2 regions of the Paenibacillus sp. LjRoot153 genome follow, and region 1 is predicted to be linked to the other one. Evidence: a T-box and tRNA genes for the amino acid it is inferred to sense, from the RefSeq annotation. Region 1 holds a T-box; the other holds one or more tRNA genes.
The links. The T-box of region 1 lies ahead of ACSQ8P_RS09325 (valine--tRNA ligase). A T-box ahead of a tRNA ligase gene usually reads a tRNA of that ligase, here a tRNA-Val.
Positions count from the first base shown of each region.

Region 2: it has a tRNA-Val gene. The T-box ahead of ACSQ8P_RS09325 (valine--tRNA ligase) is inferred to sense a tRNA for this amino acid. The anticodon was not compared.

Region 1 is NZ_CAXUQH020000001.1:2,116,538-2,121,304, forward strand. It holds gene ACSQ8P_RS09315 (RluA family pseudouridine synthase) at 1-278, shown strand, start outside; gene ACSQ8P_RS09320 (LysM peptidoglycan-binding domain-containing protein) at 396-1,502, shown strand; T-box leader at 1,689-1,948, shown strand; gene ACSQ8P_RS09325 (valine--tRNA ligase) at 2,005-4,665, shown strand; gene ACSQ8P_RS09330 (bifunctional folylpolyglutamate synthase/dihydrofolate synthase) at 4,736-4,767, shown strand, end outside.
Region 2 is NZ_CAXUQH020000001.1:3,609,058-3,613,824, forward strand. It holds gene ACSQ8P_RS15100 (alpha/beta hydrolase family protein) at 1-68, shown strand, start outside; gene ACSQ8P_RS15105 (methyl-accepting chemotaxis protein) at 249-2,255, shown strand; tRNA gene ACSQ8P_RS15110 (tRNA-Val) at 2,401-2,473, opposite strand; gene ACSQ8P_RS15115 (hypothetical protein) at 2,833-3,027, shown strand; gene ACSQ8P_RS15120 (hypothetical protein) at 3,076-3,366, opposite strand; gene ACSQ8P_RS15125 (alpha/beta-type small acid-soluble spore protein) at 3,567-3,779, opposite strand; gene ACSQ8P_RS15130 (hypothetical protein) at 3,940-4,095, opposite strand; gene ACSQ8P_RS15135 (hypothetical protein) at 4,383-4,709, shown strand.

The DNA of each region.
Region 1 (4,767 bases):
CGTGTTATCGTGTTCTTCAACAAATGAAAGCTGGAGCACTCGTGGAAGTGGAGTTGGAGACGGGTAGAACACATCAAATTCGTGTCCATCTCAGCCATTTAGGTCATCCACTAGTAGGTGATACTTTATATGGAGGTTCTTCACGTTTGTTTCAGCGACAAGCCCTTCATGGAGAAAGACTTCTCTTTAAGCATCCGATTACGCAAAATGAGGTCGTTGTACACGCTCCGTATCCACTTGATTTCAAGACGTTGTTGGATCAAATGTCAATGAATTAAAAATGTAGTCATGCCTGGACTCATCCACCCATATACTTTTAGAGACAATCAAGTATATCACCCAACAATTCGGAGCTGCTTTAATGTTTCGAATTAACGGAAGGGAGGATTCATTCGGTGTCTGAACAACAACCTGGGTTACGATTTGATATTTATGAACGTGTGCATTTGCAGGAGAATTTGGCGGCAATACAAGAATTAAATGAAGTAGAATTGCTTCCGCATATTCAAGTACTAACGCTGGATGATCAGGCGATCTTAAAGGGGAATCTCCTACTTACAGGTAACTACTCTAGTGAAGAAGGCGGCAGCCCTCGCACGCTTGAGCATTTGATTCCTGTCGAAATTACGCTGCCCTTGAATCGCATTCATCGTGTAGAAGATATTCAGGTGGAAATCGAGAATTTTGATATCGACCTGTTATCAGCACGAAGCCTAAATGTAACAGGTGTACTTTCCTTGCAAGGTGTAGAAATGGTTTCTGTGCCACAAGAAAGCTGGCGGGAGGAAGAAGAGGTTACTTTTGTCCATCAAATTGAGTACCCACGCTCTGAGCCCGTCATGCCTTACGTTTCAGAACCTGTACCTACACCGGCGCCGTTTGCTCAAGAGCCACAGGTTCAACAGGTTCCACAAGTTCCACAAGTTCAACAAGTGATCCAACCACCGCCAGCGCCAGTTCTTCCTCCCCCATTACCTACGCCAACACCAACGTTGATTGCAGCTGTACCTGAACCAACGATTGTTGCGGCTCAGCCGGAAACTTATTCGGGCGATGACACGGTAGGTATCGAAGTGGAACAAATCGAGCTGAAGGTGACTCCGCATGCTGATAGCACCGTCGTTACGGAGGAGAAAAAGGAGCTTAAAGTTGCTTTTGGCAAAAAAGCAACGGACGCCGTGGAGGTTAACCCGTATGGTATTAAATCGCTATTATCTAAGGCAGGCACGTATCTTTCCGACAAGCGGCTTGCGGAAGCTGAGGCGCAAGCGGCTCTTGAGGCGGAATCGCGGATAGATGCGGTAGAGTGGCGGCGATTATTCCTTCAGAGCAGATCGGAGTCGCAAGAGTTCAGGAAGCTCAAACTATGTATCGTCCAGAAGGACGACACCTTAGAATCCATAGCGAAGCGCTATCAGCTGACGACGCGTGAGCTTCAATTGATGAATCGTCTAGGCGATCAGGATATCGTAGTGGGTCAAGTTATTTATTTGCCCAAATAAATACCTGTACATAGGCAAGAGCCTCTGGCTGCTAATAGCGGCTGGGGGCTCTTATGTTTTACCTAGTATAAATTACACCGTTTGACCCAATACTAGAAAATAATCCTGATAATTAGCGTCGAAATTATTGACTATGTGTCGATAATTCGATATCATATAGTGTAAATCATTTTCAAACCAACATATGGAATTGCAAAGATAGGGAGTAGTAGTCGGAACGCCCTTCAGAGAGTGGAACTGCAGCGCTGAGAGGTTCCTCAGGATACATCCGATCGAAGTCGCCCTGGAGCAGTAAATGTGAGTGCAATCGCCGAGTTTCGTTTCTCGTCTGCATTAGCATTTTCCGGTCGCAGCCGTTATCTGTTTAAGTGTCATGTTATTTGCTATTGGGGCAGGTCGCATGAAATGAAGGTGGTACCACGGAAGCTATACCTTTCGTCCTTTTTGGGGCGAAAGGTTTTTTTGTGTTTATAACAACTAGCCAGATATGGAGGTACTATTGATGACCGAAACTAAATTACAAACGGAAATGCCTACTACGTATGACCCTAAAGAAGCGGAGCGTAAGTGGTACGACTACTGGATCAAAAATGAGTTCTTCAAAGCAGGCAACCGTCCTGATGCGGAAACCTACACGATTGTGATACCACCTCCGAACGTAACGGGTATGCTGCACATCGGGCATGCACTTGATTTTACACTGCAAGATATTCTTATTCGTACGAAGCGGATGCAGGGTTTTGACACACTGTGGCTGCCTGGTTCTGACCATGCTGGTATTGCTACACAAACACGTGTAGAGCAGAAGCTTCGCGAGCAAGGACAAACGCGTTATGATCTTGGGCGCGAGAAATTCTTGGAGAAGGTATGGGAGTGGAAAGAATTATATGCGGATACGATTCGTGAGCAATGGGCCAAAATGGGCTTCTCTCTGGACTATTCGCGTGAACGCTTCACCTTGGATGAAGGGCTTTCGCAAGCGGTTCGTGAAGTTTTCGTAAGCTTATTTGAAAAAGGTCTCATCTATCGCGGCAACTATATTATTAACTGGGATCCAGCGGCACGCACTGCTCTTTCGGATATTGAAGTAGAATACAAAGAAGTACAAGGTGCACTGTACCACTTGAAATATGAAACAACAGACGGATCGGGTTCGATCGTCGTCGCTACAACGCGTCCGGAGACGATGCTAGGAGACACAGCGGTAGCTGTTCATCCGAAAGATGAGCGCTATAAGCACCTCATTGGGAAGTCTTTGCTGCTGCCAATTGTAAACCGTGAAATTCCGATTATTGCAGACGATTATGTTGACAAAGAATTCGGAAGCGGTGCGGTAAAAATTACACCGGCTCATGATCCGAACGATTTCGAAGTAGGTAAACGTCACGATCTGCCGCAAATTCTTGTTATGGACGAAACGGGAACGATGAACGCGAATGCCGGCCCGTACCAAGGGCAAGACCGTTTCGAGTGCCGTAAGCAAATCGTGGCTGACTTGAAAGAGCAAGGTGTTCTGATCAAAATCGAAGAGCACGTTCATCAAGTTGGACATAGCGAGCGCAGTGGGGCAGTTATTGAGCCTTACTTGTCCACGCAATGGTTCGTGAAAATGCAGCCGCTTGCTAATCAAGCGATTGAAGCACAAAAATCAGGCAAGGGTGTTAATTTTGTACCCGATCGCTTCGAGAAAACGTATTTGAACTGGATTGAAAATGTTCGTGACTGGTGTATTTCTCGTCAACTATGGTGGGGGCACCGGATTCCTGCTTGGCACTGTGCGGATTGCGGTCAAATCACCGTTGCTCGTGAAGATGCGACTGTCTGCTCCCATTGTCAAAGCTCGAATCTTAATCAAGATAACGATGTTCTGGATACATGGTTCAGCTCAGCGCTATGGCCTTTCTCCACATTAGGCTGGCCAAATGATTCTGAAGATATGAAGCGTTTCTACCCAACAAGTGTACTCGTTACTGGCTACGATATCATTTACTTCTGGGTCTCTCGGATGATTTTCCAAGGACTCGAATTTACGGGCCAAATTCCATTTAAAGATGTGCTCATGCATGGTCTTGTTCGTGATTCCGAAGGACGTAAAATGTCCAAATCTCTCGGAAACGGTGTTGATCCGTTGGAAGTGATCGAGAAATACGGTGCGGATGCCATGCGCTATATGATTTCTACGAGCAGCACGCCGGGTCAAGATTTGCGCTTCCGTTGGGAGCGGGTTGAGCAAGCTCGTAATTTTGCCAACAAGATTTGGAACGCATCCCGATTTGCTCTGATGAATTTGGAAGGCGTAAACGCAGCGGATATTGATTTGACAGGTCCATTAGGGACAGCGGATCGTTGGATCTTGCATCGTTTGAACGAGACGGTTCGTGACGTCACTCGTTTGATCGACAGCTACGAATTCGGTGAAACAGGGCGTCTGCTCTATAACTTCATCTGGGATGATCTCTGCGACTGGTACATTGAGTTCAGTAAACTGAGCTTATATGGAACGGATGCAGCGGCGAAAAAGCAGACACAATCGGTTCTAGCTTATGTATTAGATCAAACGCAACGTTTGATTCATCCGTTCATGCCGTTTATCTCAGAGGAGATCTGGCAGCATTTACCGCATGTGGGAGATACGATTACGTTGGCGGCTTGGCCGACAGAGAATGCCGCCTTCGAAGCGCCAGATGCGATTCGTGAGATGGAGCTTTTGATGGAAGCAATTCGTTCCGTTCGTAATATCCGTGCTGAAGTGAATGTGCCGATGAGTAAGAAAGTCGAGCTACTGATCAAACCAGCTAGTGCAGAGACACAGGACATTCTCAGCAAAAATGAAGAATACCTGAAACGCTTCTGTAACACGTCCCTGCTTGAAATTGACCTTACAATGACAGCACCAGACAAAGCAATGACGGCGATTATCACTGGGGCTGAACTTTACTTACCATTAGCGGGCTTGATTGATATCACGCAAGAGCTTGCACGCTTGGACAAAGAGCTGCAATCCTTACATGGTGAAGTTGAGCGCATCGAGAAAAAGCTAGGTAATGAAGGCTTTGTAGCTAAGGCGCCAGCGAAAGTCATCGAAGAAGAGAAAGCCAAGCTTGCTGATTATGCGGACAAACGTGATAAAGTTATCGCTCGATTAGCGGAGTTAAAGGCTTAAGGAACGTAAATTATACGATTGCCTAGGTTCGTCTACATGGTGATTCATATAGTAAAAGAGGATGAGAACAATGGATGAAATCAAGAACACTGCGGGTGAATT
Region 2 (4,767 bases), 1.5 Mb from region 1:
AGACGCAGCCACTGAGAATGGCGATAGAGGAAACGAGACGTTCAATACGAAGCATGCTGAATCTGTAAATTTGGTGTTTAAGGGCTTTCTGGGAGTAGATTATGCTACTTCTGGAGAGCTTTTTTAGTGCTATCGACCTATAAAATCACAACTTTACGTCGAAATATAGGTATTTTTGCAGGAATATGTTGGTAAATGACGAAGTAGAATATTTAGAATTATTGAAACTACAGAAAAGGGAGAACAAGATGGCTATCAAATCAATCAAGTACAAAATCATTTGGCCTTTAATGGTCGTATTGTTTGCTGTGTCCGTAGGGACAGCGACACTTACGTATCAGCAGACGGCAGAAAGTCTTCATGAAAAAGGCTTTACGACGCTAGAAACGGCTAGAATTGGTATTGAAAACGCAATAATTGCGAGAAAGACAACGGAAAGTGTGATGGAGAAGGAGATGGTCGGACAAGCAGCCCTTCTGTCGTATATGTATGATAAAATCCCGATGAATTATAAGCAAGCAGTCGAAATAGCTGAGCGCTCCGGTATAGATGAGTTTTGGATTACCAATGCACAGGGTCAGTTAGTACTAACGAATGCGGGCGAAAAGATTGATTTCAATTTCGGTGCTGATCCTAAAAATCAAGCTTACGAGTTTATGGATTTAATTTCTGGTAAGCAGAAAATCGTAACACAGCCGGCTCAACAGCGAAGTGTCGATCCTAAAGTGTATAAATATGTCGGAGTGTCCGGTTGGTCTTCTCCACGCATTGTACAAACGGGAAGAGATGGAGCTACGCTAACTGAACTCGATAGTAAAATAGGGGCGAAGCCGGTGCTGACGCAATTAAAGTCAGAGCTGGGCGGAGATGTGCTATTCGCGGGAGTCGTTGATTCCACGGGCAAACTCGTTGCCTCATCCGATGATGCCATTACGCAGTTAGACGCGAAGCTGCTAGACTCCCTTAGCGTTAGTCTAACCGGGGACCACAAAGCATATCAGACGATGTCGTACAATGGTACGAAAGCGAAGTATTACTTTAGAGCTTTGTCGACGGGTCAAGTGCTTGTACTGACGTTGTCTGAGCAAGTCTTGACAAACTTCTTCTACACGACATGTATAGCCACATTGGCAGGCTTACTAATTGCATGGGGTATATTATTTTATATTGTTAGTCGCCAGTTTAAAAGGTTGGAGAGACTACAATCAGCCATGGTTGCTATTGCTCAGGGGGATGGAGATTTAACGAGAAGGCTTCCCGATAGCTCGATGGATGAAATCGGCAGACTGTCGATGGCGACCAATCAATTTATTGAGAAAATTCATGTGATTGTCAAGGATGTCAAACAATCTGCAAGTCTGAGTAAAGGTAATGCCGATCATATTAAAGATTCGATGAAGCAAACCAATATGATTTCCTATGAAATTAATACGACCATCCACGAATTGGCGACGGCCGCTTCAAGTCAGGCAGAGGTAGTAGAGGATGGATTAAATGGCGTTCACGAATTGGCGGAATTAATTGATGACACGAAGGGACATGTTCAAATTCTACAGAATAATAGTGCGATTATTCGCGAGAAGGAGGAGCGTGGCGCTGAAGCGATGCGAGCGATGATCGAGTTGATCCGCAATAACGTTTACGTGACCAAAGAAGTAGCGTCTAGCGTAAGCAAACTTATGCAGGATATTGACGCCATTAAAGAGATGGTCACCACGATTCACGCCATCTCGAGACAAACGAATTTACTTGCGCTTAACGCTTCAATTGAGGCAGCACGAGCTGGAGAAAACGGCCGCGGATTCTCCGTAGTCGCTGCTGAGGTGAGAACACTTTCAGTTCAAGCAGGCGAGGCATCTGAGCATATTCAGACGTTGATTGAGAATGTTTTGCACTCTGCACAGCAAACATCCGCAGCGATGGAGCAGTCGCTTCACATCGTTGGTTCACAAGAAGAGAACGCAGGACAGACATCGGATACATTTGATTTCATTAATTCCTCTTTGCTGCAAATTCACGAATCCATTGAAAGTATCTCGGCAGATATGGAGCATGTCGATAACCGTAAAAACATAATCGTTGGATTTATCGAGCTTTCCTCAGCGAGTACCGAAGAAACGGCAGCAAGTTCCCAGGAAGTTTTGGCCAACGTCGAGACGCTGGGACAAATGTTCGATCGAGTACATAAAGAATCGATAGAGCTTCATGATCAGATGACAAGCTTGCAAAATGTGGTTGATAGATTTAAGGTGTGAAGTCTTTTGTTTAAGAACCCTGGGAGGGGTTCTTTTTTTGCATTGGCGAGAAGTGAACGGAAGATGTTGAAGTAGTCCGTTAGGTATTGTAATTAAAAAAAAGAAAACCCGTGAAGCAGAAGGCTTCACGGGTTTCTGTGTTATATGACCTGTAGTGGGCTCGAACCACTGACCCCTACCCTGTCAAGATAGTGCTCTCCCAGCTGAGCTAACAAGTCGTTTATGGATACAGGTAGTAATATAACAAAAAATCGAGATATTGTCAATTGTTGGGCTGTGTTACTTACGCCAGAAAAAGATCAGCTTATGCAGGATGGAATAAGGCTTTCGTTTCTTTTTGGAACGCGGAATAAAGGAGATTGAATCGGTTTCTTCGTTTGAAGATTTTTTTTCTTTTGCGAGTAGAAGGGATAGCTCATCTGGTGTAATTCCTCGTGATGTCATTGCAAGTTGTCAGCCTCTCTAGTCATGAATGTGAAGTTAATGTATCATAACTATGCGATGTTTCCTAGTATGGCTTTCATCTTGCGTGAATTTATGGTAACTTGAGATCATTAGAGTTTGGGAGGATTAGGCTATGACGAAACAACAACATCGTTGGAATTTACGTTTGAAGAGTAGTAATATGTATTTAGGAACTGTATATCTGGGCGATCCACTACCTGAAGTGGAAGATGTGATCATGATCGGTGAGAAGAAATATACGATTCTTGAGCTCGGCAGCACGCGTGATGCGAGTGACGTATTTGTAGAAGAAGTAAAGAAAAAGTAACTGAAATAGGCGAAGGAGCAGATCTAAGTGATCAGCTCCTTCGTTTTTTTATGCAATGTGATATAAGGACGCAAGGCAATCAACGAACATTTTATTATACTCTTCACGTGAGAGATCTTTACTGCAAGCGATGTCTCTTCCTAGAAATTGGAACCAAGTGATTTCTGTAAGATTTTTTTTATACACAAACTTGTCATGCTGAATAAGAAAGGTATCGTTTTCGAAAAAAGGAACTTTGTCAAATTGAAGGGCAGGTTCGTTTTGCTTTTCGCTCACTAATGTGGCCAGTAGAATTAACATGCGGAAAGGATCGCGGAAAATTTCATATTGCGTATTCATGGATTCAACACTCCTTTTTCTAGTTAGGGGCAAGATAATCATACTAAAACTAGAGGATTAATTATAGACGTTTGCAGAAACTGGTGAGGAAATTCAAGGGAAACCGGAGGAATTTGAAGGAAATAGAAAAAAGACTGAAGGTCACTCTAAGGAGGATCGAGTGATTCAGTCTTTTTTGAGCTTGCTCCTACATCAAAGGATTAGCGTTTGTAGCCGCCTAAAGATTGTTCAGCCATTTGCACTAATCTTTTTGTGATGTTGCCACCGATTGAGCCAGCATCACGTGTTGCCAAATTACCGTTGTAACCAGAAGGGGAGAGAGGGACACCAATTTCCTGAGCGACTTCATACTTCATTTGATCAAGTGCTGCCTTTGCTTCTTGTACGACTAAAGTGTTTGATCTGTTAGCCATTCAAAATCATCTCCTTTTTATTGGTACACCAGTATTATTTGAATGTTCAGAATATTTATTCGCTGAAATCAAAAAAAAATAATTTTTAGTATGTTAAAATCAATAAACCCCCAACTGTGAAGTTGAGGGGGATATTTGATCATGTATGATAACGGTTTCATTATTCTTCGGATTGTTCTGCTTCTTCCTCTGCAGCAGCTGCTTCTTCAATCGCTTCTGCGATCACTTCTTCAGCCTCTTGACTTACCACTTCTTCAGTGGATTCAGCAGAGATTTCTTCTTCGTTTTGTGAAACAACTTCTTCTTCTTGGCTCATGTTTGTCACCTCCTCCGATACGTATAGTAACATTGTAGCATTTCTAATAGGTTATACAAGTAGGATGAAAGCGAATCTATCAGATTTAATGTAGACTTAATTGTTTTGTCATTCTATAGGGAAATTATCATGCGAAGTAAGTCGAATGAAAGGAGAAAACCTACTATTTTCAAGGGTTTCAGCTTGTATGCATGTTTTGTTTTACTATGAATATAAATGAGGCTAAGCAACAATATTCAATGTTTTACTATGCTGAGTTTCTATGAAAACTCATAGGAGGAATCCGAATGAATCGGTCGGATGTTATTTTAGAGCTACAACTTGTACCGGAATTGCTGAAACAAGCGGAAGCTATTTATGTCGATGCCGTATCTGAATTGAATTGGGCAAAGCATATGCTTCTAACGAAGGAGTATGAAGTAATTGGTGAAGGCCTCGTAACAGGGAAGAATGAGCTTCAGCGGCAAGCGGAATTATGGCCACACACGAAAGAACTACAAAAACAGGTTCTACAGATGGAAGATGCGGTTGAGCATACGAAGGTGGAGTTTCACTTTTACAAACGGAAATTAGAAAACCTACAAATCATCGCCAAGCTCATGACTATTTTGTAATCTCATTTAAAACGCATGGAAGAAGAGGATGCCCCTGTAATCGAAAGATTGCAGGTTT